3 regions of the Metapseudomonas cellulosilytica genome follow, and region 3 is predicted to be linked to each of the others. Evidence: predicted binding sites of a transcription regulator. Region 3 holds the regulator's gene; each other region holds the start of a gene.
What was found. Region 3 encodes LexA, which represses DNA repair genes until DNA is damaged. Its sites were predicted from a motif close to CTGTNTNNNNANACAG; they were not measured.
Positions count from the first base shown of each region.

Region 1: a site for LexA is predicted at 2,284-2,299, ahead of imuA (translesion DNA synthesis-associated protein ImuA). Genes of this name have one in related genera too.
Region 2: a site for LexA is predicted at 1,959-1,974, ahead of recN (DNA repair protein RecN). Genes of this name have one in related genera too.

Region 1 covers NZ_JBHZGN010000018.1:61,215-70,931, reverse strand. Annotated here, with positions in the region: gene ACFW0H_RS21100 (AMP-binding protein) at 1-2,221, shown strand, start outside; gene imuA (translesion DNA synthesis-associated protein ImuA) at 2,397-3,011, shown strand; gene ACFW0H_RS21090 (Y-family DNA polymerase) at 3,019-4,434, shown strand; gene ACFW0H_RS21085 (error-prone DNA polymerase) at 4,431-7,511, shown strand; gene ACFW0H_RS21080 (hypothetical protein) at 8,123-8,539, opposite strand; gene ACFW0H_RS21075 (GreA/GreB family elongation factor) at 8,569-9,051, opposite strand; gene ACFW0H_RS21070 (SEL1-like repeat protein) at 9,594-9,717, shown strand, end outside.
Region 2 covers NZ_JBHZGN010000023.1:66,412-76,128, forward strand. Annotated here, with positions in the region: gene fur (ferric iron uptake transcriptional regulator) at 1-204, shown strand, start outside; gene recN (DNA repair protein RecN) at 261-1,934, opposite strand; gene grpE (nucleotide exchange factor GrpE) at 2,091-2,660, shown strand; gene dnaK (molecular chaperone DnaK) at 2,761-4,674, shown strand; gene dnaJ (molecular chaperone DnaJ) at 4,798-5,925, shown strand; gene dapB (4-hydroxy-tetrahydrodipicolinate reductase) at 6,013-6,816, shown strand; gene carA (glutamine-hydrolyzing carbamoyl-phosphate synthase small subunit) at 7,000-8,136, shown strand; gene leuE (leucine efflux protein LeuE) at 8,163-8,813, shown strand; gene carB (carbamoyl-phosphate synthase large subunit) at 8,833-9,717, shown strand, end outside.
Region 3 covers NZ_JBHZGN010000027.1:76,873-86,589, forward strand. Annotated here, with positions in the region: gene nagZ (beta-N-acetylhexosaminidase) at 1-306, opposite strand, end outside; gene ACFW0H_RS25635 (L,D-transpeptidase family protein) at 316-840, opposite strand; gene ACFW0H_RS25640 (TetR/AcrR family transcriptional regulator) at 883-1,590, opposite strand; gene lexA (transcriptional repressor LexA) at 1,819-2,430, shown strand; gene sulA (SOS-induced cell division inhibitor SulA) at 2,441-2,914, shown strand; gene ACFW0H_RS25655 (hypothetical protein) at 2,993-3,226, opposite strand; gene ACFW0H_RS25660 (DUF6586 family protein) at 3,297-3,815, opposite strand; gene topA (type I DNA topoisomerase) at 3,882-6,488, opposite strand; gene ACFW0H_RS25670 (DUF1653 domain-containing protein) at 6,606-6,842, opposite strand; gene fadA (acetyl-CoA C-acyltransferase FadA) at 7,148-8,323, opposite strand; gene fadB (fatty acid oxidation complex subunit alpha FadB) at 8,343-9,717, opposite strand, start outside.

The sequences.
Region 1 (9,717 bases), on a different contig from region 3:
GGTGCCCATCTACCCGCCGCTGCGCCTGTCGCAGATCGAGGACCACCTGCAGCGCCAGGCCGGCATCCTGCGCAACGCCGAGGCCAGGGTGCTGATCACCGTCACCGAGGCGAGGCTGCTGGCCCAGCTGCTCCGCCCCCTGGTACCGAGCCTGGCGCGCATCGCCAGTGTTGCCGAGCTGGGCGGCGAAGGGCGCGAATACGCAGCGCCCGTGCGGCAGCCGGACGATATCGCCTTCCTGCAGTACACCTCGGGCAGCACCGGCCAGCCCAAGGGGGTGATGGTGAGCCACGCCAACCTGCTGGCCAACCTGCGTGCCATGGGGACGGCGCTGCAGGTGGGGCCGGGCGACCTGTTCGTCAGTTGGCTGCCCATGTACCACGACATGGGGCTGATCGGCGCCTGGCTGGGCAGCCTGTACTACGGATTCAACCTGGTGCTGATGTCGCCCCTGGCCTTCCTGTCCAGGCCGGCGCGCTGGCTGTGGGCCATCGACCGCTTCCACGGCACGCTGTCGGCGGCGCCCAACTTCGCCTACGAGCTGTGCCTGAACAAGCTCGCCGACAGCGATCTTGAAGGCCTCGACCTGAGCAGCTGGCGCCTGGCCCTCAACGGCGCCGAGCCGGTCAGCCCGGCCACCTTGCAGCGCTTCGCCGAGCGTTTCGCGCGCTATGGCCTGGCTTCCACCGCGCTGATGCCGGTCTTCGGCCTGGCCGAGGGCACCCTGGGCGTATCCTTCCCGCCCCTGGGCCGGGGTCCGCTGGTCGACCGGGTGCAGCGCGAGGCTTTCCAGCTCCGTGGCCAGGCTCTTGCGCCGGCGGCCGAAGACAGCGCCACCCTCCGCTTCGTCTCCTGCGGGCGCCCCCTGCCGGGACACCAGATCCGCATCGTCGACGACCACCGTGTCGAGCTCCCCGAACGCCGGGAAGGCCACCTGCAATTCAGCGGGCCCTCGACCACTTCGGGCTATTACCGCGCCCCGGAGGAAACCGCGCGGGTCCTGCGCGACGGCTGGATGGACTCCCTCGACCTCGCCTACATGGCCGATGGCGAGGTCTATCTCACCGGCCGCGCCAAGGACCTGATCATCCGCGCCGGGCGCAATATCTACCCCTACGATGTCGAGACGGCGGTGGGCAACCTGCCGGGCCTGCGCAAGGGCTGTGTCGCGGTATTCGGCAGCCGTGACGCGGCCAGCGGAACCGACCGCCTGGTGGTGATGGCGGAAGCCCAGGAGCAGGAGGAGGGGGCGCTGCAACGCCTGCGCCAGGAGGTCAACCGCATCCTCGTCGACCTGGCCGGCGTGCCGCCCGACGACATCGTCCTGGTCCCAGCCCATAGCGTGCTGAAGACCTCGAGCGGCAAGATCCGCCGGGCCGCCTGCCGCGAACTGTACGAGCGCGGCGAAGCCGGGCGGCCGCGCCTCGCGCCGTGGCGTCAGGTGTTGCGCCTGCTGCTGCAGGCCATGCGCGGGCATCTCGGCCGTGGTTGGCAGGCTTTTCGCGCCCTGTCCTATGCGGTCTATATCTGGTTGCTGTTCTGGCTGGTCACGCCGCTGACCTGGCTGGGCGTTGCGATCCTGCCGCACCGGAGCGGGTGCCGCGCCTTCGTCCATTGGGCGGCGCGGCTGTTCATCCGCCTGGCCGGGGTGCCGTTCAGCGTCGAAGGGCTGGAACACCTGCCGAGGAACGGGGCCAGCGTGCTGGCCGCCAACCATGCCAGCTATCTCGATGGGGTCATTCTCTGCGCCGCGCTGCCGCCGCGGTTCGGTTTCGTCGCCAAGCGTGAACTGGCGGGCCAGTGGATCCCCAGCCTGTTCCTGCGCAAGCTCGGGGCCTTTTTCGTCGAGCGCTTCGACCTGCAACGCAGTGTGGCCGACAGCGAGACCCTGGAGCGGGCGTTGCGCGCTGGCCAGTCGTTGCTGTTCTTCCCGGAGGGCACCTTCACCCGTGAGCCGGGCTTGCGGGCCTTCCACATGGGCGCCTTCGTGCTGGCCGCCAATACCGCGGTTCCCTTGTTGCCGGTGGCGATCCGCGGCACCCGCACGGTGCTGCGCGACGGCCAGTGGTTCCCGCTGCGTGGGGCGATCCATGTCAGTGTGTGCGCGCCGCTGCGGGCGGAGGGGCCGGGCTGGCCGGAGTCGATCCGCTTACGTGATGCGACGCGGGCCGTGCTGCTGGAACGCCTGGATGAGTCGGAACGCAGCCTGAGCTTCAGTTGATGGCGCTTGCCGGGACTGCCTTCCGTCTTCCCGGATTGACGCGGAGCAGGTAGCGCGATTTACTGTATATAAATACAGTATTCGTAGGATTTCCCCTGATGGCCTTGGTGATTGTTCCTGGCCCTTTCGGCAGCCCTTTCCCGGGGCTGCCGTTTTTCTCTTCCGGGCAGCGCTGATGGGCGCTGTCGTTGCCCTCGACACCCTGCTCAACGAACGGCGGGTGTGGAAGGGCCAGCCCGGCGCGCAGCCGGCCGGCAGCGACCAGCCCACCGGCCTCGTCGCCCTGGACAGGGTCCTTCCCGGCGGTGGCTGGCCTGAAGCCGCCCTCAGCGAAATCCTTGTCCCGGCTACGGGGCTCGGCGAGTTGCGCCTGCTCTGGCCCACCCTGGCGCGGCTGACCGCCAGCGCCGAGCGCGTGGTGCTGGTGGCGCCGCCCCATATTCCCTATCCCCAGGCCTGGCAGGCCGCCGGCGTCGATCTGCGCTGGCTGGCGCTGGTGGAAGCCAGCGGCCGTGACGCGCTCTGGGCCGCCGAGCAATGCCTGCGTTCCGGCAGTTGCGGCGCGGTGCTCTGCTGGCCGCAGCAGGCCGACGACCGCGCCTTGCGCCGTTTGCAGGTGGCCGCGGAAACCGGCCAGACCCTGGCCTTCGCCTATCGCCCCCTGGATGCCGCCTTCAATCCCTCGCCAGCGGCCCTGCGCATCGCCGTCGACGGGCTGCCGGCGCAGTTGCGGGTGCTCAAGTGCCGGGGTGGCCTGCCACCGGCCAATCCCATCGCCCTGGTCCGGTGAAGCCGCCATGCGCTGGGCCTGCATACTGCTACCGCAACTGGCGTTGGATGGCGTGCTGCGCGGCCACCCCGACCCCGAGGCGCCCCTGGCGCTGGTGGCCGGCACGGCGCAGCGCCGTGTGCTGCGCGCCCTCAACCCGGCGGCCAGGGCCCTGGGGCTGCGCCCCGGCCAGTCACTGACCGCCGCCCATGCCCTGACCCGCGACTTCGCACTGGTGGAGTACGACCCGGCACAGGTCGAACGCTGGGAACGACTGCTCGCGGCCTGGGCCTATGGCTTCAGTTCCCAGGTCAGCCTGCGATACCCGCGCTGCCTGCTGCTGGAGGTGGAATCCAGCTTCGCCCTGTTCGGCCCCTGGCCGCGTTTCGAGGCGCGGCTGCGCCAGGAACTGGCGGCACTGGGCTTCCGTCATCGCATCGTCGCCGCCCCCAACCCGGCGGCGGCACGGATGTTGGCCAATGCCTACGACGGCCTGGCAGTGACGCACCAGGACGAGTTGCGCCAGGCCCTCGGGCGCATGCCGGTGGACCGCGCTGGCCTGGCGCGCGAAACCGCCACCGCCTTTGCCCGCATGGGCCTGCGTCACCTGGAACAGGTGCTGGCGCTGCCACGGGAGACGCTGGCCCGGCGCTTTCCGGCCGAGGTGCTGCAACACTTCGACACCCTGCTCGGCGAACGGCCCCTGGCCCTGGAGTGCTACCGGCCGCCGGACGAGTTCGACCTGCGCATCGAGCTGAACTTCGAGGTGGAGTCCCACCAGGCGCTGCTCTTCCCCCTGCGCCGTCTCACCGCCGACCTGGCCGCCTTCCTCGCCAGCCGTGACAGTGGCGTGCAGCGCTTCACCCTGTTCCTGGAACACCGCGACCTCGGCGATACCCAGGTACCGGTGGGCCTGCTCAGCGCCGAGCGCGAAGCGGCCATGCTCTTCGAACTGGCACGCGGGCGCCTGGAGCAGTTGCAGGTGCCGGCGCCGGTGCGCGCCTTCCGCCTGCAGGCGCGGGACCTGCCGGCCTTCGTGCCGGAGCGTCGCGAGCTGTTCGACGAACGCCCGCAGCAATCCCTGCCCTGGGAACAGCTGCGCGAACGCTTGCGCGCGCGCCTGGGGGACGAGGCGGTGCACAGCCTTGCCGCCCGCGCCGACCACCGCCCCGAAGCGGCCTGGCAGCTGGATGCCGACCGCCCGCCGGTGCCGCTCCCCTCCGCGCCACCGCGTCCCGGCTGGCTGTTGCGCGAACCGCTGCCCCTGCGCGAAACCACCCTGCGCATCCTCGCCGGCCCCGAGCGCATCGAGTCCGGCTGGTGGGATGGCGGTGATGTGCGCCGTGACTACTACCTGGTGGAAACCCGCGGCGGCCAGCGCGGCTGGGCTTTTCGCACGGTGGGCGGGGAGGGGCCGCTGCTGCTGCACGGCTGGTTCGCATGAGCGCCTATGCCGAGCTGCACTGCCTGTCCAACTTCAGTTTCCAGCGTGGGGCCTCCAGCGCGCTCGAACTGTTCCAGCGCGCCGCGCTGCATGGCTACGCGGCCCTGGCGATCACCGATGAATGCACCCTGGCCGGCATCGTCCGCGCCTGGCAGGCCGCGAAGACGACCGGGCTGCCCCTGGTGATCGGCAGCGAGATGCGCGTCGAAGGCGGACCCAAGCTGGTGTTGCTGGTGGAAAACCTGGCCGGCTACCAACGCCTCTGTCGTCTCATCACCCAGGCCCGACGGCGGGCGGAGAAGGGCCAGTACCGCCTGCTGCGTGACGACCTGTCGGAACCGGCGGACGGCCTGCTGGCGCTCTGGGTGCCCGACTTTGATGACGATGATCGCGAAGCCGCCTGGCTGCGCCAGTGCTTCCCCGGGCGCCTGTGGCTGGCGGTGGAGCTGCACCGGGGCCCGGACGACGCCGGCCGCCTGGCACGCCTGCTGGCCCTGGCCGAACGCCTCGATATCCCGGCGGTGGCCAGCGGCGATGTGCATATGCATGCCCGTGGCCGCCGCGCCCTGCAGGACTGCATGACCGCCGTGCGTCACCACTGCACCCTGGCCGAAGCCGGGCACCGACTCTTCCCCAATGGCGAGCGCCACCTGCGTCGTCGCGAGGTGCTGGCCGGCCTCTACCCGGCGGAGCTGCTCGCCGAGTCGGTGCGCATCGCCCGCCGCTGCGGCTTCGACCTGGGCCAGCTGCGCTACCAGTACCCCCATGAGCTGGTCCCGGAAGGCCACAGTGCCACCAGTTGGTTGCGTGGGCTGACCGAACAGGGTCTCAAGTGGCGTTGGCCCGATGGCGTGCCGAAGAAGGCGCGGGATCAGGTGGAGCAGGAACTCGCGCTGATCGCCGAGCTGGGCTACGAAAGTTACTTCCTCACGGTGTACGACATCGTCAACTTCGCTCGCAGCCAGCACATCCTCTGCCAGGGCCGGGGTTCGGCGGCCAACTCGGTGGTGTGCTTCGCCCTGGGGATTACCGAGCTGGGGCCGGATGGGCGGGTGAGTCTGCTGTTCGAGCGCTTCATGTCGAAGGAGCGCAACGAGCCGCCGGACATCGACGTGGACTTCGAGCACGAGCGCCGCGAGGAGGTCATCCAGTACGTGTTCCGCCGCTACGGGCGGGGAAGGGCGGCGCTCACCGCGGTGGTCAGCACCTATCACGGCGCCGGCGCGGTGCGCGATGTGGCCAAGGCCCTCGGCCTGCCGCCGGACCAGGTCAATGCCCTGGCCGACTGCTGCGGCGGCTGGAGCGACCAGGCCCCGGCGGCGGAGCGCCTGCGCGAGGTCGGCTTCGACCCGGACAGCCCGGTGCTGCGCCGGGTGCTGGCGCTGACCAGCGAGCTGATCGGCTTTCCCCGCCACCTGTCGCAGCACCCCGGCGGCTTCGTGATTTCCGAAGCGCCGCTGGACAGCCTGGTGCCGGTGGAGAACGCCAGCATGGCCGAGCGCACCGTGATCCAGTGGGACAAGGACGACCTCGACCTGATGGGGCTGCTCAAGGTGGATGTACTGGCCCTCGGCATGCTCAGCGCGCTGCGTCGCTGCCTGAAGCTGATCGAGGTCCATCGTGGCCAGGCGCTGACGCTGGCGCAGATTCCCGCCGAAGACCCGGCCACCTACGAGATGATCGGCCGCGCCGACACCATCGGTGTGTTCCAGATCGAGTCGCGGGCGCAGATGTCCATGCTGCCGCGCCTGAAACCCAGGACCTTCTACGACCTGGTGATCCAGGTCGCCATCGTTCGGCCGGGGCCGATCCAGGGCAACATGGTTCATCCCTACTTGCGCCGGCGAAATGGCCTGGAGAAGGTCGAATACCCCTCCGCGGAGCTGGTCCCCGTCTTCGAGCGCACCCTGGGCGTGCCCTTGTTCCAGGAACAGGTGATGCAGCTGGCGATAGTGGCCGCCGAATACAGCCCCGGCGAGGCCGACGAATTGCGCCGCTCCATGGCCGCCTGGAAACGTCATGGCGGCCTGGAGCACCATCGCCAGCGGCTGACCGAGCGGATGCGCGCCAAGGGTTACGAACAGGCCTTCATCGAGCAGATCTTCGAGCAGATCAAGGGTTTCGGCAGCTACGGCTTTCCCGAATCCCACGCGGCCAGCTTCGCCCTGCTCACCTACGCCAGTTGCTGGCTGAAATGCCACGAGCCGGCCATCTATGCCTGCGCCCTGATCAACAGCTGGCCCATGGGCTTCTACAGCCCTGACCAGGTGCTGCAGGACGCCCGCCGCCACGGCATCGAGGTGCGCCCGGTGGATGTGCGGCATTCCGGCTGGGATTGCTCCCTGGAGCCCGTGGGGCCGGGCAGCGAGCTGGCCATCCGCCTGGGGCTGCGCATGGTGCGTGGTTTCCGTGAGGAGGATGCGCGGCGCATCGAGGCGGCGCGGCAGGCGGCGGCCTTCGCCAGCGTCGGCGACCTCAGCCAGCGTGCCCGCCTGGATGCCCGCGCCCGCGAGCTGCTGGCCGACTCCGGCGCCCTGCGCGAACTGGCCGGACACCGCCACCGGGCGCGTTGGGCCGTGGCCGGGGTGGAGGTGCAGGCGCCGCTCTTCGCCGGCCTGCCGGAGCAGGACGAAACGCAGGTGGCCCTGCCGCTGCCCAGCGTGGGTGAAGACATGCTCACCGACTACGCCACCCTGGGCACCACCCTCGGGCCGCACCCCATCGCCCTGCTGCGCGGCGACCTGCGCAAGCGACGCTGCCGCAGTTCACGGGAGCTGCTGGCGGTGGAACACGGACGCCAGGTCAGCGTCGCCGGCCTGGTAGTGGGGCGGCAGCGCCCGCAGACCGCCAGCGGGGTGATCTTCGTCACCCTGGAAGACGAACACGGCATGGTCAATGTGGTGGTCTGGAACGATCTCGCCGAACGCCAGCGCCGCGTGCTGGTGGGTTCGCGGCTGCTGCAGGTGGACGGCCGCCTGGAATCGGTGGAGGGCGTGCGCCACCTGATCGCCCGCCGCCTGCATGACCTCACGCCGCTGCTCGACGGGCTGGATGTGCGCAGCCGTGATTTCCGCTAGATCGGCGAGGATGGCCGCATATAGGCGGTTACTGTAGGGGCGAATTCATTCGCCAAGGGACGCGTAGCGGCCCCTGCGATTATCTGAGCCATGTAGGGTGGATAGTTCAAGGATGGGTCGGGCGGCGTTCCGCGAGCTTGCGATACCCATCAGCCCTGCCCGCATGGGTATCGCTCCGCTCCACCCATCCTACGGTGAGCTGCCCAGTTCGTAGCCATGTAGCGTGGATAGCGCTTTTCTATCCACCAGCGGTGTTGGATCGGCGCAAATCGCCGCACGTTTTCGGCTGTTGCCTTGAAAGTCAGTGCGGCGTCGCCGGCGTGTCCTTCGCCTTTTGCCGCCGGAACGAGCGGGAGGAGTGGGGCGGTGTAGGCCGGCTGTGATGGTGGTGGTGATGGTGGGAGATCCTGAGCATGGCCCAGAGCAGCGCGACCGCAGCCAGCAGCCAGCCCAGAATCATCAGGGCTATGAAAATTTCGGGACCCATTGCGAACCGCCTCAGGCGCCAAAGTGGAGGGCGCACGTCCTGAGTCTAGTCTGGCCCGTGTGACGACTGCTTGAAGCCGGCTGCCTTTGGTCGGCTCGGTCGTGGCGATCGGACGGGGTACCGGTCAACGGCACTCCTGGTCCATGTTCCGCTTGGCCTTCTCGGTAGGGGCGTTGCGGTACTGCTCGGTCCAGAACTGGCACTTGGTCTCGTCCAGCCGGCGCTGTTCCGCCAACCGTTCCTGGCGCTCGTTGTCCGCGCGCTGGGCGGCGTTGTAGTTCTCCTCGTACTTCTGCAGGCGTTCCTCGCCCGTGCTCGGCAGGGCGGGCGCGGGGGCCGGGGTTGGCGCCGGCTGGGGCGCGGCGGGTGACGGAATGATGACCTCGGCGACCGGTGCCTGGGCTTTGGCCATGTAGAACTGGTAGCCGACGTAGGTGGTCACGCCGATGGCGATGAAACCGAGCCAGACCCCCAGGGCGACGCTGAGGGTCAGGGCCAGGGGGCTGAAGCTGATGCGCAGGATGCGGCGTTGGCGATTCATGGGGCCTCCGAAGCGGTGGGGCAGCAGCTTCAGTGTACCTCCAGCACCTCGAAGGTCTGACGGCCATTGCCGATGGTCAGGGTCACCTCGGCGCCTTCGGCCTTGCCCAGCAGGGCCTGGCCCAGGGGCGAGCGGGGGCTGATCACGGTGATTTCCTCGCCCTGGTCCACCACTTTCAGGCCGGCGGCTTCGGGGCCGAGGAACAGCAGTTGCTCGCTGCCGTCCTCGGCGCCCAGCAGCACCAGCGCGCTGAGCTGGATGCCCCGCGCCGGATCGAAGGTGCGCAGGTTGAGGTTCTCGAACAGTCCCAATGCCTGCTTGATCTCGGCTGCACGGCGGGCCTGGCCGGTGGCCAGGTAGGAGGCTTCCAGGCCGAGGGTGTCGTACTTGTTCTCGGCGATGTTTTCCGCGTGGGTCGCCGCCTCGTAGGCGGTTTGCGCCGCGCGCTGCAGCAGCTGCAGGTCAGCGGCGAGCTTGTCGAGGATCAGGCGGTGGATACGGGCTTTGTCCATGGGGCGCGGTCGGCTGGGGCAAGGCAAGACATTCTAAGGACCTTCCGGCAAAGGCGGGAGACAGGCCTGTGCAAGAAGCCGAAGAACCTGTGCACGGAGTTGGCGCGGATGAACCTTGGTACCCGCTTCTGGACGTCCGCTCCAGGTCGTGTTTCGTGCCATTCGTCGTCGGCTGGAACGCCCGTGCAACACAGGTTCCAGAGCGTTTTCAGCACCGGATGCCCCACAACGGGGCGAATGGGGTATTGACAGTTTCGAGTTGTGCACAGTCGCGAAGCAGACTCGTAAACCGCTGCCGGAATGCCCCGTAAGCGCTTGATTCTCCGCGATGAATTCGTAAGTGCATGATAAATAACGATTTTTATAATTGGTGAAAAAATCATCAGTTTGAGTGGAGGCCACGATCCACAAGCGCTCGGTGACATTTCGAGCACCTTTTTCACAGAGTTATCCACAGCTTCTGTGGATTGTCCCGAGCACTTGCTCTAGAACGCGACCTTCGGCAAATGCAAGACTTTACCCGCCGAAAAAAAGGAGTAGAGTTGCGCGCCTTTCCGTCCAGCTGCCCCTGTTTCATGAAGTACCGCGTTCCCGCCGATACCGCTTCCAGCCCGCAAACCCTGCCGACCCGCGTCGCCCTCTGGTTGCTGGACAACCCGCGCCTGG
Region 2 (9,717 bases), on a different contig from region 3:
GTGCGCCACAACTTCGATGGCGGCCATGCCGTGTTCGAGCTGGCCGATAGCGGTCACCACGACCATATGGTGTGTGTGGATACCGGTGAAGTGATCGAGTTCTTCGATCCCGAAATCGAGAAGCGCCAGAAGGAGATCGTCAAGGAGCGTGGCTTCGACCTGGTCGACCACAACCTGGTGCTCTACGTGCGCAAGCGGAAGTAAGTGCGACTCCTGTGAAAAAGGCGACCTCCGGGTCGCCTTTCTCGTTTTGGGCAGGATCAGCCCTGGGCGCTGGTCACCATCTTGCGGGCGTGCGCCAGGGACTCCTCGGTAAGGTCGACGCCGCCCAGCATCCGCGCGATCTCCTCGATGCGCGGTGCCTCCCGCAGCTTGGCAACTGCCGTGCGGGTTTCTTCGGTGCCGCGTTCCTTGTGCACGAACAGGTGGTGATGACCCTGTGCGGCGACTTGCGGCAGGTGGGTGACGGTAAGCACCTGGCCACGCTCGCCGAGGCGGCGCAGCAACTGGCCCACCACCTCGGCGGTGGGGCCGCCGATGCCTACGTCCACTTCGTCGAAGACCAGGGTGGGGACGCGTGAGGTCTGCGCGGTGATGACCTGGATGGCCAGGCTGATGCGTGACAGTTCGCCGCCCGAGGCGACCTTGGCGAGGGCCTTGAGGGGCTGGCCGGGGTTGGCACTGACAAGGAATTCCACCTGTTCCAGGCCGTACTGCTGCGGTTCCTGCGCCTGGCTGGTCTGCAGTTGAATGCTGAAGCGCCCGCCGGGCATGCCCAGGCGTTGCATTTCTACCTGTACCGAGCCGGCCAGTCGGTCGGCGGCCTCGCTGCGCAGCCTGCTCAGCTCCGCGGCTTTTTCATGGTAATGGCGCTCATAGGCGGCCAGCTCCTCGGCCAGGCGCTCGGCGGCCTCGTCGTCGGCATTCAGCGCCTCCAGTTCGTCCAGCAGCTTCTGTTGCAGCTCGGCCAGGTCGCTCGGCTGGACCCGGTGTTTGCGCGCCAGGGTATAGATGGTGTCGAGGCGCTCTTCCAGTGCCTGCTGGCGCTCCGGGTCGGCGTCGAAGTGGTCGAGGAAGCGGTTCAGCTCGCCCACGGCTTCTTCCACCTGGATCTGCGCGCTGGACAGCAGATTGACCGCTTCGGCCAGGGTGCCGGGCTGGGTGTGGAAGGCGGTAATGCGGTTGAGGCTGGCGGTCAGGGCGCTGAGTACGTTGCCGGCATCGCTTTCACTGCACATGTCGATGACCTGGCGGCAGGCGGCCAGCAGGCTTTCCGCATTGGTCAGGTTCTTGTGTTCCAGCTCCAGTCGTTCCAGTTCGTTCTCGCCCAGGGCGAGGTTTTCGAGTTCGTCCAGCTGGTAGCTCAGCAGCTGATGGCGGGCACGCTGCTCGTCGCCTGCGCGGGATAGGCGCTCCAGTTCCTGGCGGGTCTGCCGCCAGCGCTGGGCGGCCAGTTGCACCTGTCGGGCGAGTTCGCTGGCGCCGGCGAACTCATCAAGCAGGCGTCGATGGGTGTCGGCCTTGAGCAGTGACTGATGCTCGTGCTGGCTGTGGATATCGATCAGCAGTTCACCCAGGGTCTTGAGGTCACTCTGGGGGCAGGGGCTGCCATTTATATAGGCGCGGGTACGGCCCTCGGCGGTGATGACGCGGCGCAGGATGCAGGGACCGTCGTTGTCCAGGTCGCGCTCGGCCAGCCAGGCGCGGGCTTCGGGAATGTCCGCCACGTCGAAGCTGGCGAGGATGTCCGCCTTGTCGGCGCCGGGGCGCACCGCGCCGCTGTCGGCACGGTCGCCCAGGGTCAGGCCGAGGGCGTCGAGCATGATCGACTTGCCGGCCCCGGTTTCGCCGGTGATCACGGACATACCGGCTTCGAGTTCCAGGTCCAGGTGTTCGACGATGGCGTAGTTGTGGATCGACAGGTGTACCAGCATGGTGCGACTCCCGCGCTGAGTTGGCTGTGTATTTATACAGTGTTTGTTTTCTGGCTGACAATCGCCCCTCCCCCTTGAAGCGACAAAATGGCGACCCCATATAGGCGGACATATCAGCGGGTCTTTCCCGCAGCTGTCTTTTATGAGGAGGAAGGCATGGCCGACGAACAGACCCTGGATACCCAGACCCCCGAAGCGAATTCCGCTGCTGAAACCGCGTCCGGCGAAGACCTCGCCACTCGCGTGCAGGTGCTGGAAGAGCAACTGGCCGCGGCCCAGGATCAGTCGCTGCGTGTTGCCGCTGAGCTGCAGAATGTGCGCCGTCGTGCCGAGCAGGATGTGGAGAAGGCGCACAAGTTCGCCCTGGAGAAATTCGCCAACGACCTGCTGCCGATCGTCGACAGCCTGGAGCGTGGCCTGGAATTGACCAGCGCCGACGATGAATCGATCAAGCCGGTGCGTGAAGGCATGGAACTGACCCTCAAGTTGTTCCACGACACCCTCAAGCGCTACCAGCTGGAAGCCGTGGACCCGCACGGTGCGCCCTTCAATCCGGAGCACCACCAGGCCATGGCCATGCAGGAAAGCGCCCATGTCGAGCCGGGCAGCGTGCTCAAGGTGTTCCAGAAGGGCTACCTGCTCCACGGTCGCCTGCTGCGCCCCGCCATGGTGGTGGTCAGCAAGGCGCCGAGCGAAACGCCGCCGTCGATTGACGAGAAGGCTTGAAATTCGCCCTCGGGCCCCCATCTGTTAGTTCAAGCGTTTATGTGCTGCCGCGGCTCGTGAAGCAGGGCCGCGGAGAATCCAAAGTTTCGGGAGAGAGAATATGGGCAAAATCATTGGTATCGACCTGGGGACCACCAACTCCTGCGTGGCCATCCTGGAGAACGGCAACGTCAAGGTGATCGAGAACGCCGAAGGCGCTCGTACCACGCCGTCCATCATCGCTTACACCAACGATGGCGAGACCCTGGTGGGCCAGTCCGCCAAGCGTCAGGCGGTGACCAACCCGCAGAACACCCTGTACGCCGTGAAGCGCCTGATCGGTCGCCGCTTCGAAGAAGACGTCGTGCAGAAAGACATCAAGATGGTTCCCTACAAGATCGCCAAGGCTGACAACGGTGACGCCTGGGTGGAAGTGAAGGGCCAGAAGATGGCGCCGCCGCAGATTTCCGCGGAAGTGCTGAAGAAGATGAAGAAGACCGCCGAAGACTACCTCGGCGAGCCGGTGACCGAAGCGGTGATCACCGTTCCGGCCTACTTCAACGACAGCCAGCGCCAGGCTACCAAGGACGCCGGCCGCATCGCCGGCCTGGACGTCAAGCGCATCATCAACGAGCCGACCGCGGCTGCCCTGGCCTATGGCATGGACAAGGCCAAGGGCGACCACACCGTGATCGTCTATGACCTGGGTGGCGGTACCTTCGACGTGTCGGTGATCGAGATCGCCGAAGTCGACGGCGAGCACCAGTTCGAAGTGCTGGCCACCAACGGTGACACCTTCCTGGGTGGTGAGGACTTCGACCTGCGCCTGATCGACTACCTCGTCGACGAATTCAAGAAGGAATCCGGCATGGACCTCAAGGGCGACCCCCTGGCCATGCAGCGCCTGAAGGAAGCCGCCGAGAAGGCCAAGATCGAGCTGTCCTCCAGCCAGCAGACCGACGTCAACCTGCCGTACATCACCGCAGACCAGACCGGTCCGAAGCACCTGAACGTGAAGATTTCCCGCGCCAAGCTGGAAGCCCTGGTGGAAGATCTGGTCGCTCGCACCATCGAGCCGTGCCGCATCGCCCTGAAGGACGCCGGCCTGGACGTGTCCGACATCCAGGAAGTGATCCTGGTCGGCGGCCAGACCCGCATGCCGCTGGTGCAGAAGCAGGTGGCCGACTTCTTCGGCAAGGAGCCGCGCAAGGACGTGAACCCGGACGAAGCCGTCGCCATCGGTGCCGCCATCCAGGGCGCCGTACTGGCCGGTGACGTGAAGGACGTGCTGCTGCTCGACGTCTCCCCGCTGACCCTGGGTATCGAGACCCTGGGTGGCGTGATGACTGCGCTGATCGAGAAGAACACCACCATTCCGACCAAGAAGTCCCAGGTGTTCTCCACCGCTGACGACAACCAGTCCGCCGTGACCATTCACGTGCTGCAGGGTGAGCGCAAGCAGGCCGCGCAGAACAAGTCCCTGGGCAAGTTCGACCTGGCCGAGATCCCGCCGGCTCCGCGTGGCGTGCCGCAGATCGAAGTGACCTTCGACATCGACGCCAACGGCATCCTGCACGTTGGTGCGAAGGACAAGGCCACCGGCAAGCAGCAGTCCATCGTGATCAAGGCCAACTCCGGCCTGTCCGAGGAAGAGATCCAGCAGATGGTGCGCGACGCCGAGGCCAACGCCGAGGAAGACCGCAAGTTCGAGGAGCTGGCCGCTGCCCGCAACCAGGGTGATGCGCTGGTTCACGCCACTCGCAAGATGATCACCGAGGCTGGCGACAAGGCCACCGCCGAGGAGAAGGCTGCCATCGAGAAGGCGCTGGGCGAGCTGGAAGTCGCTGTGAAGGGTGACGACAAGGCCGAGATCGAGGCCAAGATGAACGCCCTGTCCCAGGCTTCCACCCCGCTGGCGCAGAAGATGTACGCCGACCAGGCTCAGGCCGGTGAGCAGCCGCAGGGCGCCACCGCGGACAAGGCTTCCGACGATGCCGTCGATGCCGAGTTCGAAGAGGTCAAGGAAAACAAGTAAGTGTCACGCTTGCTTCCGCTCCAGCGTGCGAGGTCGAGCGCCTCGCACGCCTGAACCGCCGCGCGGGAGCTTGCTCCCGCGTTGGCGTGTCTGGGGTGGGTGAATTCGAGAGTGCAGGAAATCATGTCAAAACGTGACTTTTACGAAATCCTTGGTGTCGAGCGCGGCGCCAGCGAGGCTGAGCTGAAGAAAGCCTATCGCCGTCTGGCGATGAAGCACCATCCGGATCGCAATCCGGGGGACAAGGCGTCCGAAGAGAAATTCAAGGAGGCCAACGAGGCCTACGAAGTGCTGTCCGACGCCAGCAAGCGCGCCGCCTACGACCAGTACGGCCATGCCGGGGTCGACCCGCAGATGGGTGGCGGTGCCGGTGCCGGCTTTGGCGGCGCCAGCTTCTCCGACATCTTCGGCGACGTGTTCAGCGACTTCTTCGGTGGTCAGCGTGGCGGCCAGCGCGGTGGTCCGCAGCGCGGCAGCGACCTGCGCTACACCCTGGAACTGGACCTGGAAGAAGCGGTGCGTGGTACGACGGTCACCATCCGCGTTCCGACTCTGGTCAACTGCAAGACCTGCGACGGCTCGGGTGCGAAGAAAGGGACCAGCCCGGTCACTTGTACCACCTGCGGCGGTATCGGCCAGGTGCGTATGCAGCAGGGCTTCTTCTCGGTGCAGCAGACCTGCCCGCGTTGCCACGGCAGCGGCAAGATGATCAGTGACCCCTGTGGCAGCTGCCATGGCCAGGGGCGCGTGGAAGAGCAAAAGACCCTGTCGGTGAAGGTGCCGGCCGGTGTCGATACCGGCGACCGCATCCGCCTGTCCGGCGAGGGCGAGGCCGGCGTTCTGGGTGGCCCGCCCGGCGACCTCTATGTAGTGGTCAACGTGCGCGAGCACCCGATCTTCCAGCGCGATGGCAAGCACCTCTACTGCGAAGTGCCGATCAGCTTCGCCGATGCGGCGCTCGGCGGCGAACTGGAAGTGCCGACGCTGGACGGCCGGGTCAAGTTGAAGATTCCGGAGGCGACCCAGACCGGCAAACTGTTCCGTCTGCGCGGCAAGGGCGTGGCTCCGGTGCGGGGCGGCGGCGCGGGAGACCTGATGTGCCGGGTGGTGGTGGAAACGCCAGTCAACCTGGACAAGCGCCAGCGCGAACTGCTCGACGAGTTCCGCAAGACGCTGCAGAGCGACGGTTCCCATTCTCCCAAGGCCAGCACCTGGTTCGAGGGCATGAAGCGCTTCTTCGGCGATCTCTAATCGGTAAGCTGGAAGCTGGAAGCTGGAGGCCTGAGGCGCTCCGGCTTGCTCTTCCGGCTTCGGGCTTCCAGCTTGGAGCTTTAATTTATGCGACGTATTGCTGTGATGGGCGCCGCCGGGCGCATGGGTAAGAACCTGATCGAGGCGGTGCAGCAGGCGCCGGGCGCCGGTCTGACCGCTGCCATCGATCGTCCGGATAGCACCCTGGTCGGCGCCGATGCCGGTGAGCTGGCGGCCCTGGGTCGCATCGGCGTGCCGCTGTCCGGTGATCTGGCCAAGGTGGTCGACGAGTTCGATGTGCTGATCGACTTCACTCATCCCTCGGTGACCCTGAAAAACCTGGAAGTCTGCCGTCAGGCCGGCAAGGCGATGGTGGTCGGTACCACCGGTTTCTCCGCCGAAGAGAAGGTGCTGCTGGCGAATGCGGCCAGGGAAATTCCGATCGTCTTCGCCGCCAACTTCAGCGTCGGAGTGAATCTTTGCCTGAAGCTGTTGGACACCGCGGCGCGCGTGCTGGGTGACGAAGTGGACATCGAGATCATCGAAGCCCATCACCGCCACAAGGTGGACGCGCCGTCCGGGACTGCCCTGCGCATGGGGGAGGTGGTCGCCGACGCCCTGGGGCGCGACCTGTCCAAGGTGGCGGTATACGGCCGGGAAGGCCAGACGGGCGCCCGTGCCCGCGAGACCATCGGCTTCGCCACCGTGCGCGCAGGTGACGTGGTGGGCGATCACACCGTCTTGTTTGCTGCAGAGGGCGAGCGCGTGGAGATCACCCACAAGGCCTCCAGTCGCATGACCTTTGCTCGCGGCGCGGTCCGCGCGGCTCTCTGGCTCGACGGCCAGGAAGCGGGACTCTACGACATGCAGGATGTACTGGGTTTGCGTTGATGTGCAGATCAGGATGTCTTTCGGGTGGACCGAAATGACGCATTCCTGTAAACTGCAGCTTTAGTGTGTCCACTAAAAGTTACGCAGAAATGGCTCAGATAAGAAAGCGGGGTGACGGTATCAACGTCATCCCGCTTTTTTACAACCTGCGTTTGCTTCAGCCTTGATCTACGGGAGGTCTTCTTGACTAAGCCAGCCATACTCGCGCTTGCCGACGGCAGCATTTTTCGCGGCGAAGCCATTGGGGCCGATGGCCATACCATCGGCGAGGTGGTGTTCAACACCGCCATGACCGGCTATCAGGAAATCCTTACCGATCCTTCCTATGCCCAGCAAATCGTTACCCTGACCTATCCGCACATCGGCAACACCGGCACCACGCCGGAAGACGCCGAGGCCAACCGCGTATGGGCCGCCGGCCTGATCATTCGCGACCTGCCGCTGCTGGCCAGCAACTGGCGTAACAAACAGTCGCTGCCGGATTACCTGAAAGAACACGGCACCGTCGCCATCGCCGGTATCGATACCCGCCGCCTGACCCGCATCCTGCGCGAGAAAGGCTCGCAGAATGGCTGCATCCTCGCGGGTGACGACGCCACTGAAGAGAAGGCGCTGGAACTGGCGCGCAGCTTCCCTGGCCTGAAGGGCATGGACCTGGCCAAGGTGGTGTCCTGTGAGGAGCGCTACGAATGGCGTTCCGGCACGTGGAACCTGGAAACCGACAGCCATCCGGAAATCGCCGCAAGCGATCTGCCCCACCATGTGGTGGCCTATGACTTCGGCGTCAAGGTGAACATCCTGCGCATGCTGGTGGCCCGCGGCTGCCGCCTGACCGTGGTACCGGCGCAGACCCCGGCCAGCGAAGTGCTGGCGCTGAACCCGGACGGCATCTTCCTCTCCAACGGCCCTGGCGATCCCGAACCGTGCGACTACGCCATCCAGGCCATCCGCGAATTCCTCGACACCGAGATTCCGGTCTTCGGCATCTGCCTCGGTCACCAGCTGCTGGCCCTGGCCTCCGGCGCCAAGACCGTGAAGATGGGCCATGGTCACCATGGTGCCAACCACCCGGTGCAGGACCTGGATTCCAGCGTGGTGATGATCACCAGCCAGAACCACGGTTTCGCTGTGGACGAGTCGACCCTGCCGAGCAACCTGCGCGCCACCCACAAGTCGCTGTTCGACGGCACCCTGCAGGGCATCGAGCGTACCGACAAGGTCGCCTTCAGCTTCCAGGGCCACCCGGAAGCCAGCCCCGGCCCGCACGACGTGGCGCCGCTGTTCGATCGCTTCATCTCGGCCATGGCCGAGCGTCGCTGAGACCGCTGAAGGGGCTTGCGTAGATGATGCCGACCCTCGGGATCACCGACCTCTGGACCTATGTCCTGGGTACGCTGTTCATCGTCCTGCTGCCGGGGCCGAACTCGCTGTTCGTGCTCGCCACCGCCGCCCAGCGCGGCGTGGGCGCCGGTTACCGGGCGGCCAGCGCGGTGTTCCTCGGCGATGCGATCCTGATGCTGCTGTCGGCGCTGGGGATCGCCTCGTTGCTCAAGGCCGAGCCGATGCTGTTCCTCGGCCTGAAGTACGTCGGCGCTGCCTACCTGTTCTATCTGGGTGTCGGCATGCTCCGGGGTGGCTGGCAGAAGCTGCGCCAGCCGGTCGAGCAGGCTGTCCCGGCGAAGGACCTGGATGTCAACCAGCCGTTCCGCAAGGCGCTGCTGCTGAGCCTGTCCAACCCCAAGGCGATCCTCTTCTTCGTGTCCTTCTTCATCCAGTTCGTCGACCCGGCATACGCCTACCCCGGGCTGTCGTTCCTGGTGCTGGGCACGATCCTCGAAGTCATCAGCGCCATCTACCTGAGTTTCCTGATTTTTTCCGGTGTGCGCCTGGCGGCCTGGTTCCGCCGGCGGCAACGGCTGGCTGCCGGCGCCTCGAGCGGCGTCGGCGCCCTGTTTGTCGGCTTTGGCGTGAAGCTGGCCACCGCAACCCTGTCCTGATTATTGCAACGAGAGTCCCATGCCCAAGCGTACAGACATCAAGAGCATCCTGATCCTCGGTGCCGGCCCCATCGTGATCGGCCAGGCCTGCGAGTTCGACTACTCCGGCGCCCAGGCCTGCAAGGCCCTGAAGGAAGAAGGCTTCCGCGTCATCCTGGTGAACTCCAACCCGGCCACCATCATGACCGACCCGGCCATGGCAGACGCCACCTACATCGAGCCGATCAAGTGGGCCACCGTCGCCAAGATCATCGAGAAGGAGCGCCCTGACGCCCTGCTGCCCACCATGGGTGGCCAGACCGCGCTGAACTGCGCCCTGGACCTGGAGCGCCATGGCGTGCTGGCCAAGTTCGGCGTGGAAATGATCGGCGCCAATGCCGACACCATCGACAAGGCCGAGGACCGCTCGCGCTTCGACAAGGCGATGAAGTCCATCGGCCTGGCGTGCCCGCGCTCCGGCATCGCCCACAGCATGGAAGAATCCTACGGCGTCCTGGAAAAGGTCGGCTTCCCATGCATCATCCGTCCGTCCTTCACCATGGGCGGCACCGGCGGCGGTATCGCCTACAACCGTGAAGAGTTTGAAGAAATCTGTGCACGTGGTCTGGATCTGTCGCCGACCAATGAGCTGCTGATCGACGAATCCCTGATCGGCTGGAAGGAATACGAGATGGAGGTTGTCCGCGACAAGAAGGACAACTGCATCATCGTCTGCTCCATCGAGAACTTCGATCCGATGGGTGTGCACACCGGCGACTCCATCACCGTCGCTCCGGCCCAGACCCTGACCGACAAGGAATACCAGATCATGCGCAACGCCTCCCTGGCGGTGCTGCGTGAGATCGGTGTGGAAACCGGCGGTTCCAACGTGCAGTTCGGCATCTGCCCGAACACCGGCCGCATG
Region 3 (9,717 bases):
CGCCATCAGCCAGCCGCACTGCTCGGCCAGTTGCTCGGCATTGTCGTTATCGGCCAGGGCACGCATGGCGGGCAGTCGCAGGAAGCCCTGGCGCAGGCGTTGCACACGCCCACCCTCCTGGTCGACGGCGAGGATCAGGTCGGGGCGCACGGCACGAATGGACGCGCACAGCTCGCGCACCTGGCGCGGACTTTCGATGTTGCGAGCGAAGATGATCAGGCCGGCGACTTCGGGCTGACGGAGGATCTGCCGATCCTCGGCGGTCAGCCAGGTGCCACCGATATCCAGCATCAGGGAGCCTTGCATTGAAATTCCTTACGAGAGTTCTGCCGTTGCCCAGGCCGGGCACGGCGCTTCGTCTATGCGTACTGCACAGTGGACGGGTACCCGGTCGAAGAGTTCCAGCACGTCGGCATTGCGCAGACGAATGCATCCATGGGAACGGGGCACGCCCATGGGTTCGGAGTCCGGCGTGCCGTGCAGGTAGATGTAGCGGCGGAAGCTGTCCACATTGCCGAGGCGATTGCGGCCGGGTTCGCAGCCGCTCAGCCAGAGAATCCGGCTGAGAATCCAGTCCCGCCCCGGGAACTGCCCGTGCAACTCGGCGTTCCAGACTTCCCCGGTCCAGCGCCGGCCGCGCAGCACCGCACCAAGGGGCAGGCCTTCGCCTATTCGTGCGCGTACCTGGTGCAGGCCGCGGGGCGTGCAATTGGAGCCGCTGGTTTCGCCCACACCGTTCAAGGCGGTGGATACGGACATGCGCAGCACCAGCCGCCCTCCGGCAAAGCCGTAGAGCCGCTGGTCAGCGATGGAGATATGCAGAAGATCGAGGTTTTGCATGGGCCGCAAGCTTAGCTGATCAGCCCGCTCGCGCCCATCGTTTTACGCCTTGGCCGGAACGGCGGGCGCCTTGTTGCGCGGCTTGAGCACGGCCTTGGCCAGGGTTTCGTCGGTGACACCGGTCTCGGCGCGCATGCCGGCGGCGAGGAAGGGCACCATCAGGCGCATGACCTGCTCGATCGAAGTGTTCACGCCGAAATCAGTCTCCGCCATGGCGCGCAGCGCCTTGATGCCGGACATGCTGAAGGCAGCGGCGCCAAGCATGAAGTGCACCCGCCAGAAGAGCTCGAGGGGCGGTACCCGTGGCGCGGATTCGTTTACCAGCAGCATGTAACGCCGGAAAACCTTGCCATAAACCTCTTCAAGGTACTTGCGCAAGTGGCCCTGGCTCTGACTGAATGCGAGGCCGAGCAGGCGCATGAAAATCGACAGGTCGTTGCCGCTGCGGGGCTTTACCGCCAAGGCCTGTTCGACGAGCATTTCCAGCAGTTCCTCGAGGCTGGCCTTGCTCTCCGCCTTGCCCTGGCGGCGATCGAGTTCACGCTCCAGGCTCTGGCAGAAAGGGCCGAGGAAGCGCGAGAAGACCGCCTGGATCAGCGCCTTCTTCGAGCCGAAGTGATAGTTCACCGCTGCCAGGTTGACCCCAGCCTTGCTGGTGATCAGGCGCAACGAGGTCTCGGCGAAGCCTTTTTCCGCGAACAGCTGTTCCGCAGCATCCAGAATGCGCTCAACGGTTTCCGACTGGGCCATGGCTCCTCCGCCTGACAAACACTTGTTTGAAACATACGTTTCAGCCGGTCAGCTTGTCAAGCCGAACACACCATAATCCGACGCGACAGTCACTTCCAGCCAAGCGCTGGGCGGACGATACCTGCGCGTCGTCTCCGCGAGTCGACCTGCGCGGAAAAAAAGAAGCATTGCCAAGGCGCCAGCACTGTATATAATTCCAGTCACTGTATAAAAAAACAGAGCGCCGCCATGCTGAAACTGACGCCCCGCCAAGCCGAGATTCTCGCATTCATCAAGCGCTGCCTTGAAGACAACGGCTTTCCCCCGACCCGCGCGGAAATCGCCCAGGAACTCGGCTTCAAGTCACCCAACGCCGCCGAGGAACACCTCAAGGCCCTGGCCCGCAAGGGCGCCATCGAAATGACCCCCGGCGCATCCCGCGGCATTCGTATCCCCGGCTTCGAACCCGGCGCCAACGATGACGACGGCCTTCCGGTAATCGGCCGGGTCGCGGCCGGTGCCCCGATCCTCGCCCAGCAGAACATCGAGGAATCCTGCCGCATCAATCCGGACTTCTTCCATCCCCGTGCCGACTATCTGCTTCGCGTTCGCGGCATGTCGATGAAGGACATCGGCATCTTCGACGGCGACCTGCTCGCCGTGCACAGCACCCGCGAAGCGCGCAACGGTCAGGTGGTGGTAGCCCGCCTCGGTGACGAAGTCACCGTCAAGCGTTTCAAGCGCGATGGCGATCGGGTCTGGCTGATCGCCGAAAACCCCGAGTTCGCCCCCATCGAGGTGAACCTGGATGAACAGGACCTGGTGATCGAAGGTTTGAGTGTCGGCGTGATCCGCCGCTAAAGGAGGCCTTATGCAGTTCCCGCAGTCCCTTGGTCGGTCCCAGCTGCCACTGTTCCACGACGCCATCCTGGCCAATCCCGTGGCGCCAATGCTGACCGACGCGGTGGAAGAACCCCGCCAGGAAGAACCGGAAGCCTTCAGCGAACTTTCGCTGCGCGGCGCCACCGGGCACTGCCGGAGCCTGCTGGCCTCGGTACTCCGGGAGCTGAGCGAAGAACAGGATGCGCGCTGGCTGACCCTGATCGGCGCCCCGGCAGGCCTTACTCGCGACTGGCTGCGTGACTCCGGCCTGAACCGCGAACGCATCCTGCTCCTGCAGCCTCGGGGCGAGCAGAGCGCCCTGGAACTGGCCTGCGAAGCGTTGCGCCTTGGCCGCAGCCACACGGTGGTGAGCTGGCTGCATCTGGGACAGAAAGCCAAGCGCCAGTTGGCCCAGGCAGCACGCCAGGGCGGCGCGCAGAGCCTGAACATTCTGCTGGGCTGATGGATTCTCGCGCTGGGCACGACTTGCGCCCAGTGACATCAGACGGTAACCGAATCAGCGGAAGATTCGGCCCAGACCTCAATGCAGTACGCGCGGACCTTCGTCGTGGCCCATGTCGCCTTCAGCCAGGCGGCCGGCCATTTGCACGCCGACGTTTAGCATGGCCTTTGCGACCTCCAGATGGTGCCCCTGGAGGAAAGCCTTGGCATCGGACGAGAAGTCCAGCGTCACCAACGCCTCCTCGTCCTCGGCCCGGCGCAGGATAATGCGTCCGTCAGGCAGTTCGACTATTTCCAGAAAGGACGTAGGCATAGCTCAGATCTCCACGAAAGGCGGCTATTGTAACAGCCAGCCGCCAGCACGCCCTAGTCCGTCGATCAAATCAGCACTCGCTCATGGTTTCGCGGAAGCGCAGCGCCAGGGATTTCAGGTTCTGCCGCCAGGATTCCAGGGTTTCCCGAGACAGCGGCGCAACCTCTTCCTCCACACTGACCGCAGTGATCAGCGGCAAGGTCGGATCGACCTTGGCCTGTTTCGGCGCTTGCGGAGGCTGGAAGAGCTCACGGTACGCAGCGAGCAGTTCGGCCAGCCAGGTTTCCCGTTGCTGGGCCATTTCCACCAGCTCGGCCAGCTCCGGACTGGGCTCCGCGGCAAGCACCTCCGGAGTCAGCAGCATTTCGACGCGCGACGCGCCGGCCTCGGACAGCCGGTAATAACCGGCGATTTCATGGCAAAGGCCGAGCAAGGCGCCATAGAGGTGGAAGAGCGACGCTTCGCGTTCGGATTGCACCAGCGCCTGGGCATTCATCGCCCTGCCCTCTTCCGCCTTGCGCCAGGATTCAAGCGACAGGCCAGCGAAGAAGAGTTTCTGATTGGTGCGGGTATAAAGCTCGTGGGCCATGAGGGCGCCCTCCACAGGTAACTCGGGCAGTATATGCGCGCCCGCACCCGGGCGCGCAGCAGTCGATCAGCGCTTGTCTTCGACCTTCCACTTGCCGCCGTCGTAGAAGGCGCGCCAGCCGGTGGGTTTGCCGTCGACTTCGGTCTGCACGTACTGCTCCTTGGTCTTGCGGCTGAAGCGAATCACCGCCGGACGCCCTTCGGGGTCCTTCCTGGGCGCATCCAGCAAATAATGGTACTTGGCATCCAGCTCATCCTTGTGCGGGATCAGTTCCTGCACCAGCGGCGCACGGGTCTCACGGTTCTTCGGGAACTGGCTGGCTGCCAGGAACAGGCCGGAAGCGCCATCACGCAGCACGTAGATATCGTCGACCTTCTCGCACTTCAGCTCGGGCATGCGGATCGGATCGATCTTCGGCGGCGCCGCCTCGCCGCTCTTCAGCAGCTTGCGGGTGTTCTTGCAACTTGCGTTGGTGCAGCCGAAGAACTTGCCGAAGCGGCCGGTCTTCAGCTGCATCTCGCTGCCGCACTTGTCGCATTCCAGGCTCGGGCCTTCGTAGCCCTTGATGCGGTACTGGCCCTGCTCGATCTCGTAACCCGAGCAATCCGGGTTGTTACCACAGATATGCAGCTTGCGAGTCTCGTCCAGCAGGTAGGCATCCATGGCCGTGGCGCAGATCGGGCAGCGATGCTTGCCACGCAGCACGCGGGATTCGGACTCACCCTCGTCGTCCGCGGCGATCTCATCGCCCGGGACCAGGTTGATGGTGGCCTTGCAGCGTTCCTTCGGCGGCAGGCTGTAGCCCGAGCAGCCGAGGAACACGCCGGTGGAGGCGGTACGGATCATCATCGGGCGCGCGCATTCGCGGCAGGCAATGTCGGTCAGGGTCGGCTGGTTGGCACGCATGCCATCGTTGGCGGCCTCCGCCTGGTCGAGCTTCTTCTTGAAATCGCCGTAGAACTCGTCCAGCAGGTGCTTCCAGTCACGCTCGCCCTGGGCCACGTCGTCCAGGTGCTCTTCCATGCCGGCGGTGAAGCCGTAGTCCATCAGGTTGGCGAAGCTCTCGTTCAGGCGCTCGGTGACGATGTCACCCATCTTCTCCGCGTAGAAACGACGGTTGTGCACCGTCACGTAGCCGCGTTCCTGGATGGTGGAAATGATCGCCGCATAGGTGGACGGACGGCCGATGCCGCGCTTTTCCAGCTCCTTGACCAGGCTGGCCTCGGAATAGCGCGCCGGCGGCTTAGTGAAATGCTGGCTGGGTTCGAGCTTGAGCAGCTTGAGCAGCTCGCCTTCGCCCATTTCCGGCAGCACGTCGTCCTCGCCCGGCTTGCTCTGCTGCGGCAGGACGCGGGTGTAACCGTCGAACTTGAGGATACGGCCCTTGGCGCGCAGCTCGAAGGTGCCGGCGGTCACGCTGACGTTGGTGGACAGGTACTCGGCCGGCGGCATCTGGCAAGCAACGAACTGGCGCCAGATCAGGTCGTACAGGCGCTCGGCATCGCGCTCCATGCCGGACAGCTGGTTGGGGCGCAGGTTGACGTCGGACGGACGGATCGCCTCGTGGGCCTCCTGGGCACCTTCCTTGCTGGAATAGACGTTGGCCTTGGCCGGCAGGTACTTCTGGCCGAACTCGCCCTCGATGAAGCCACGGACCATGGAAATGGCGTCGGCCGAGAGGTTGGTCGAGTCGGTACGCATATAGGTGATGTAGCCAGCCTCGTAGAGTCGCTGGGCCATCATCATGGTCTTCTTCACCCCGAAGCCCAGGCGGTTGCTCGCGGCCTGCTGCAGGGTGGAGGTAATGAAGGGCGCGGACGGGCGACTGGAAGTCGGCTTGTCCTCACGCTTGGCCACGGTATAGGCCGAAGCCTTGAGCTTCTCCAGGGCCGCCATGGCCTGGGTTTCGTTCAGCGGCTTGAAGGCCTCGCCGTTCTCGCGGGCCACTTCGAAACGCACCTTGGCGCCTTTGCCGGTGCCGAGGTCGGCGTGCACTTCCCAATACTCTTCCGGCACGAAGGCACGGATCTCGCGCTCGCGCTCCACCACCAGTTTCACCGCAACCGACTGCACGCGGCCGGCGGACAGGCCGCGGGCGATCTTCTGCCAGAGCAGCGGCGAGACCATGTAGCCCACCACGCGATCGAGGAAGCGGCGCGCCTGCTGGGCGTTGACGCGGTTGATGTCGAGGTCGCCGGGCTGGGAGAAGGCTTCCTGGATGGCTTTCTTGGTGATCTCGTTGAACACCACGCGCTTGTAGCGGCTGTCGTCCCCACCGATGGATTCCCGCAGGTGCCAGGCGATGGCCTCCCCTTCGCGGTCCAAGTCGGTTGCGAGATAGATGGTGTCAGCATCCTTGGCCAGGCGGCGCAGTTCGTCGATCACCTTCTCCTTGCCGGGCAGGATCTCGTACTTGGCCTTCCAGCCGTGCTCGGGGTCCACCCCCATGCGCGCAACCAGCTGGCGCTTGGCCTTTTCCTTGGCGGACAGCGCCGGAGCCTCGGAAGCGGTCTTGCCGCGCTTGGCCGGCTCCTTGCTCGCACTGGCCGAACCGCTGGTAGGCAGGTCACGGATGTGGCCGATGCTCGACTTCACCACGTACTGGCTGCCCAGGTACTTGTTGATGGTCTTGGCCTTGGCCGGGGATTCCACGATGACCAGCGATTTGCCCATGGATCGGTGTGTTCCTGAATGAAATATGTAAAAGGCGGCAGCCGCCTGTCGCGGCACCGCTATATATAGTGGCCAGCGCGGCGCGGTCAAGCGCGCCCCTGGCCACGGCCCCAGCCGTCAGGGCTGCGGGAAGGGGTTCGGCTCGGCGTTCACCAGTGCGAAGCGCGCGATCTGCTCGCCATCCACCTGGACCGTCTCGGTGAACATGCTGAGCGGTCGCACCCAGAGGCCGTATTCGCCGTAGAGGGCCTGGTAGACCACCAGTTCTTCCTCGGTCTCGGAATGCCGGGCAATACCGATGACGCGGTATTGCTGACCCTTGTAGTGACGATAGAGACCCGGTTGCAGGCTCATGGTTGCCTCACAGTGATGAATGCAGGCTCCCCCGCAAAGGTTGCGCATGGTGCCGTGTGAATCAGCCCGAAGCCAGCCCTTGCATGAAATTTCCTGCGATGGTTCTCCACATGAAAGCAAAAACCGGGGCACTGGGCCCCGGTTTTCTCATCCCGCTCGCGCAAGGAGGCTGCTCATGACTTCGCGAGCTATGGGAGAACAAGGCGAAAATGGCTGAGGAAGCGGAGTTTACGAGCTGTAAATGAGCATTCCGAAGCCATTTTCAACGCAGTTATCCCGACGCGCAGCAAGTCATGTGCAGTCTCTCAGACGCGCTCGAAGATGGTGGTAATGCCCTGGCCGAGGCCCACGCACATGGTGGACACGCCCAGGGTACCGCCGTTCTGTTTCATCACGTTCAGCAGGGTGCCGGAGATACGGGCACCGGAGCAGCCGAACGGGTGACCCAGGGCAATGGCGCCGCCGTGCAGGTTGACCTTCTGTTCCATCTTGTCGAGCAGCTTGAGGTCCTTCAGCACCGGCAGGGCCTGGGCGGCGAAGGCTTCGTTGAGCTCAACGAAGTCGATGTCATCGATGGTCAGGCCGGCACGCGCAAGCGCCTTCTTGGTGGACGGCACCGGACCGTAGCCCATGATCGCCGGGTCGACGCCGGCAACCGCCATGGCGCGCACCACGGCCATCGGCTGGATACCGAGGTCCTGGGCGCGCTGGGCGCTCATCACGATCATGCAGGAAGCGCCGTCGGTGATCTGCGAGGAGGTACCCGCGGTCACGGTGCCACCTTTCGGGTTGAACGCCGGCTTCAGGGACGCCAGGCCTTCCAGGGTGGTCTCCGGACGGATGGTTTCGTCGAAGTCGAACACCTTCAGGAAGCCATTCTCGTCATAGCCCTGCATCGGGATGATTTCATCCTTGAACTTGCCTTCGACGGTGGCCTTGTGGGCCAGCTGGTGCGAACGCACACCGAACTGGTCCTGGGCTTCACGAGTGATGCCGTGCATCTTGCCGAGCATTTCGGCGGTCAGGCCCATCATGCCGGAGGCCTTGGCGGCGTACAGGGACAGGTGCGGGTTCGGATCCACGCCGTGCATCATGCCGACGTGGCCCATGTGCTCCACGCCACCGACCACGAACACATCGCCATTGCCGGTCTGGATGGCCTGCACGGCGGTGTGCAGGGCGCTCATGGAGGAACCGCACAGACGGCTGACGGTCTGGCCGGCGCTGGTGTGGGGGATCTGGGTCATCAGCGACGCCATGCGCGCGATGTTCCAGCCCTGCTCCAGGGTCTGGTTCACGCAGCCCCAGATCACGTCCTCGACTTCCGCCGGGTCGACCTTGGTGTTGCGCTCCAGCAGCTTGCTGATCAGGTGGGCCGACATGTCCTCGGCACGGGTGTTGCGGTGCATGCCACCCTTGGAGCGACCCATCGGGGTGCGGCCGAAGTCGACAATGACTGCATCTCTAGGATTCAGGCTCATATTCTTCACTCTCGCTCAATTAGCCGAAAAACTTCTGGCCGTTCTTGGCCATTTCGCGAAGCTTGGCGGTCGGGTGGTACAGCGCGCCCAGGTCGGCGTACTTGTCGGCCATGGCCACGAATTCGGCCACGCCGATGCTGTCGATGTAGCGCAGCGCACCTCCACGGAAGGGCGGGAAGCCGATGCCGTAGATCAGGCCCATATCGGCCTCGGCGGCGGTCTCGACGATGCCGTCTTCCAGGCAGCGAACGGTTTCCAGGCACAGCGGGATCATCATGAAGTTGATGATGTCCTCGTCGGTCAGCTCACGCTGTTCCTTGACGATCGGCTTGAGCACTTCGTAGGCGACCGGGTCGGACACCTTCTTCGGCTTGCCGCGCTTGTCCATCTCGTAGGCGTAGAAGCCCTTGCCGTTCTTCTGGCCCAGGCGGTTGGCCTCGTACATCACATCGACCGCGGTCTTGCCGGATACAGCCATGCGATCCGGGAAGCCTTCGGCCATCACATCGCGGCCGTGGTGGCCGGTGTCGATGCCGACCACGTCGGACAGATAGGCCGGGCCCATGGGCCAGCCGAACTTCTCCATGATCTTGTCGATGCGGACGAAGTCGACGCCGAATTCCAGCAGCTTGGCGAAGCCGCCGAAGTACGGGAACAGCACGCGGTTGACCAGGAAGCCGGGGCAATCGTTGACCACGATCGGGTTCTTGCCCATTTTCTTGGCGTAGGCAACGGTGGTGGCCACGGCCACGTCGCTGGACTTCTCGCCACGGATCACTTCCACCAGCGGCATCATGTGCACCGGGTTGAAGAAGTGCATGCCGACGAAATTCTCCGGACGCTTCAGGGCCTGGGCCAGGTAGCTGATGGAGATGGTGGAGGTGTTGGAAGCGATGATGGCGTCTTCGCGGACGTGACCTTCCACCTCGGCCAGCACGGCGTGCTTGACCTTCGGGTTCTCGACCACGGCTTCGACCACGATGTCGACATTGGCGAAATCGCCGTAGGACATGGTCGGGCGAATGGCGTTCAGGGCTTCGGCCATCTTCTCAGGCTTCATGCGACCCTTCTCGACGCGCTTGCCGAGCAGCTTGGACGCTTCCTGCAGACCCATCTGGATACCCTCTTCGCGGATATCCTTCATCAGGATCGGAGTGCCCTTGGAGGCGGACTGGTAGGCAATGCCGCCACCCATGATGCCGGCGCCCAGTACGGCGGCCAGTTTCACGTCGCGGGCGATCTCGTCGTGCTGTTTGGCTTTCTTCTTCAGTTCCTGGTCATTCAGGAACAGGCCGACCAGGCTGGCGGCGACGGAGGTCTTGGCCAGCTTCACAAAACCGGCGGCCTCGACTTCCAGGGCCTTGTCACGGCCGAAGTTGGCGGCTTTCTGGATG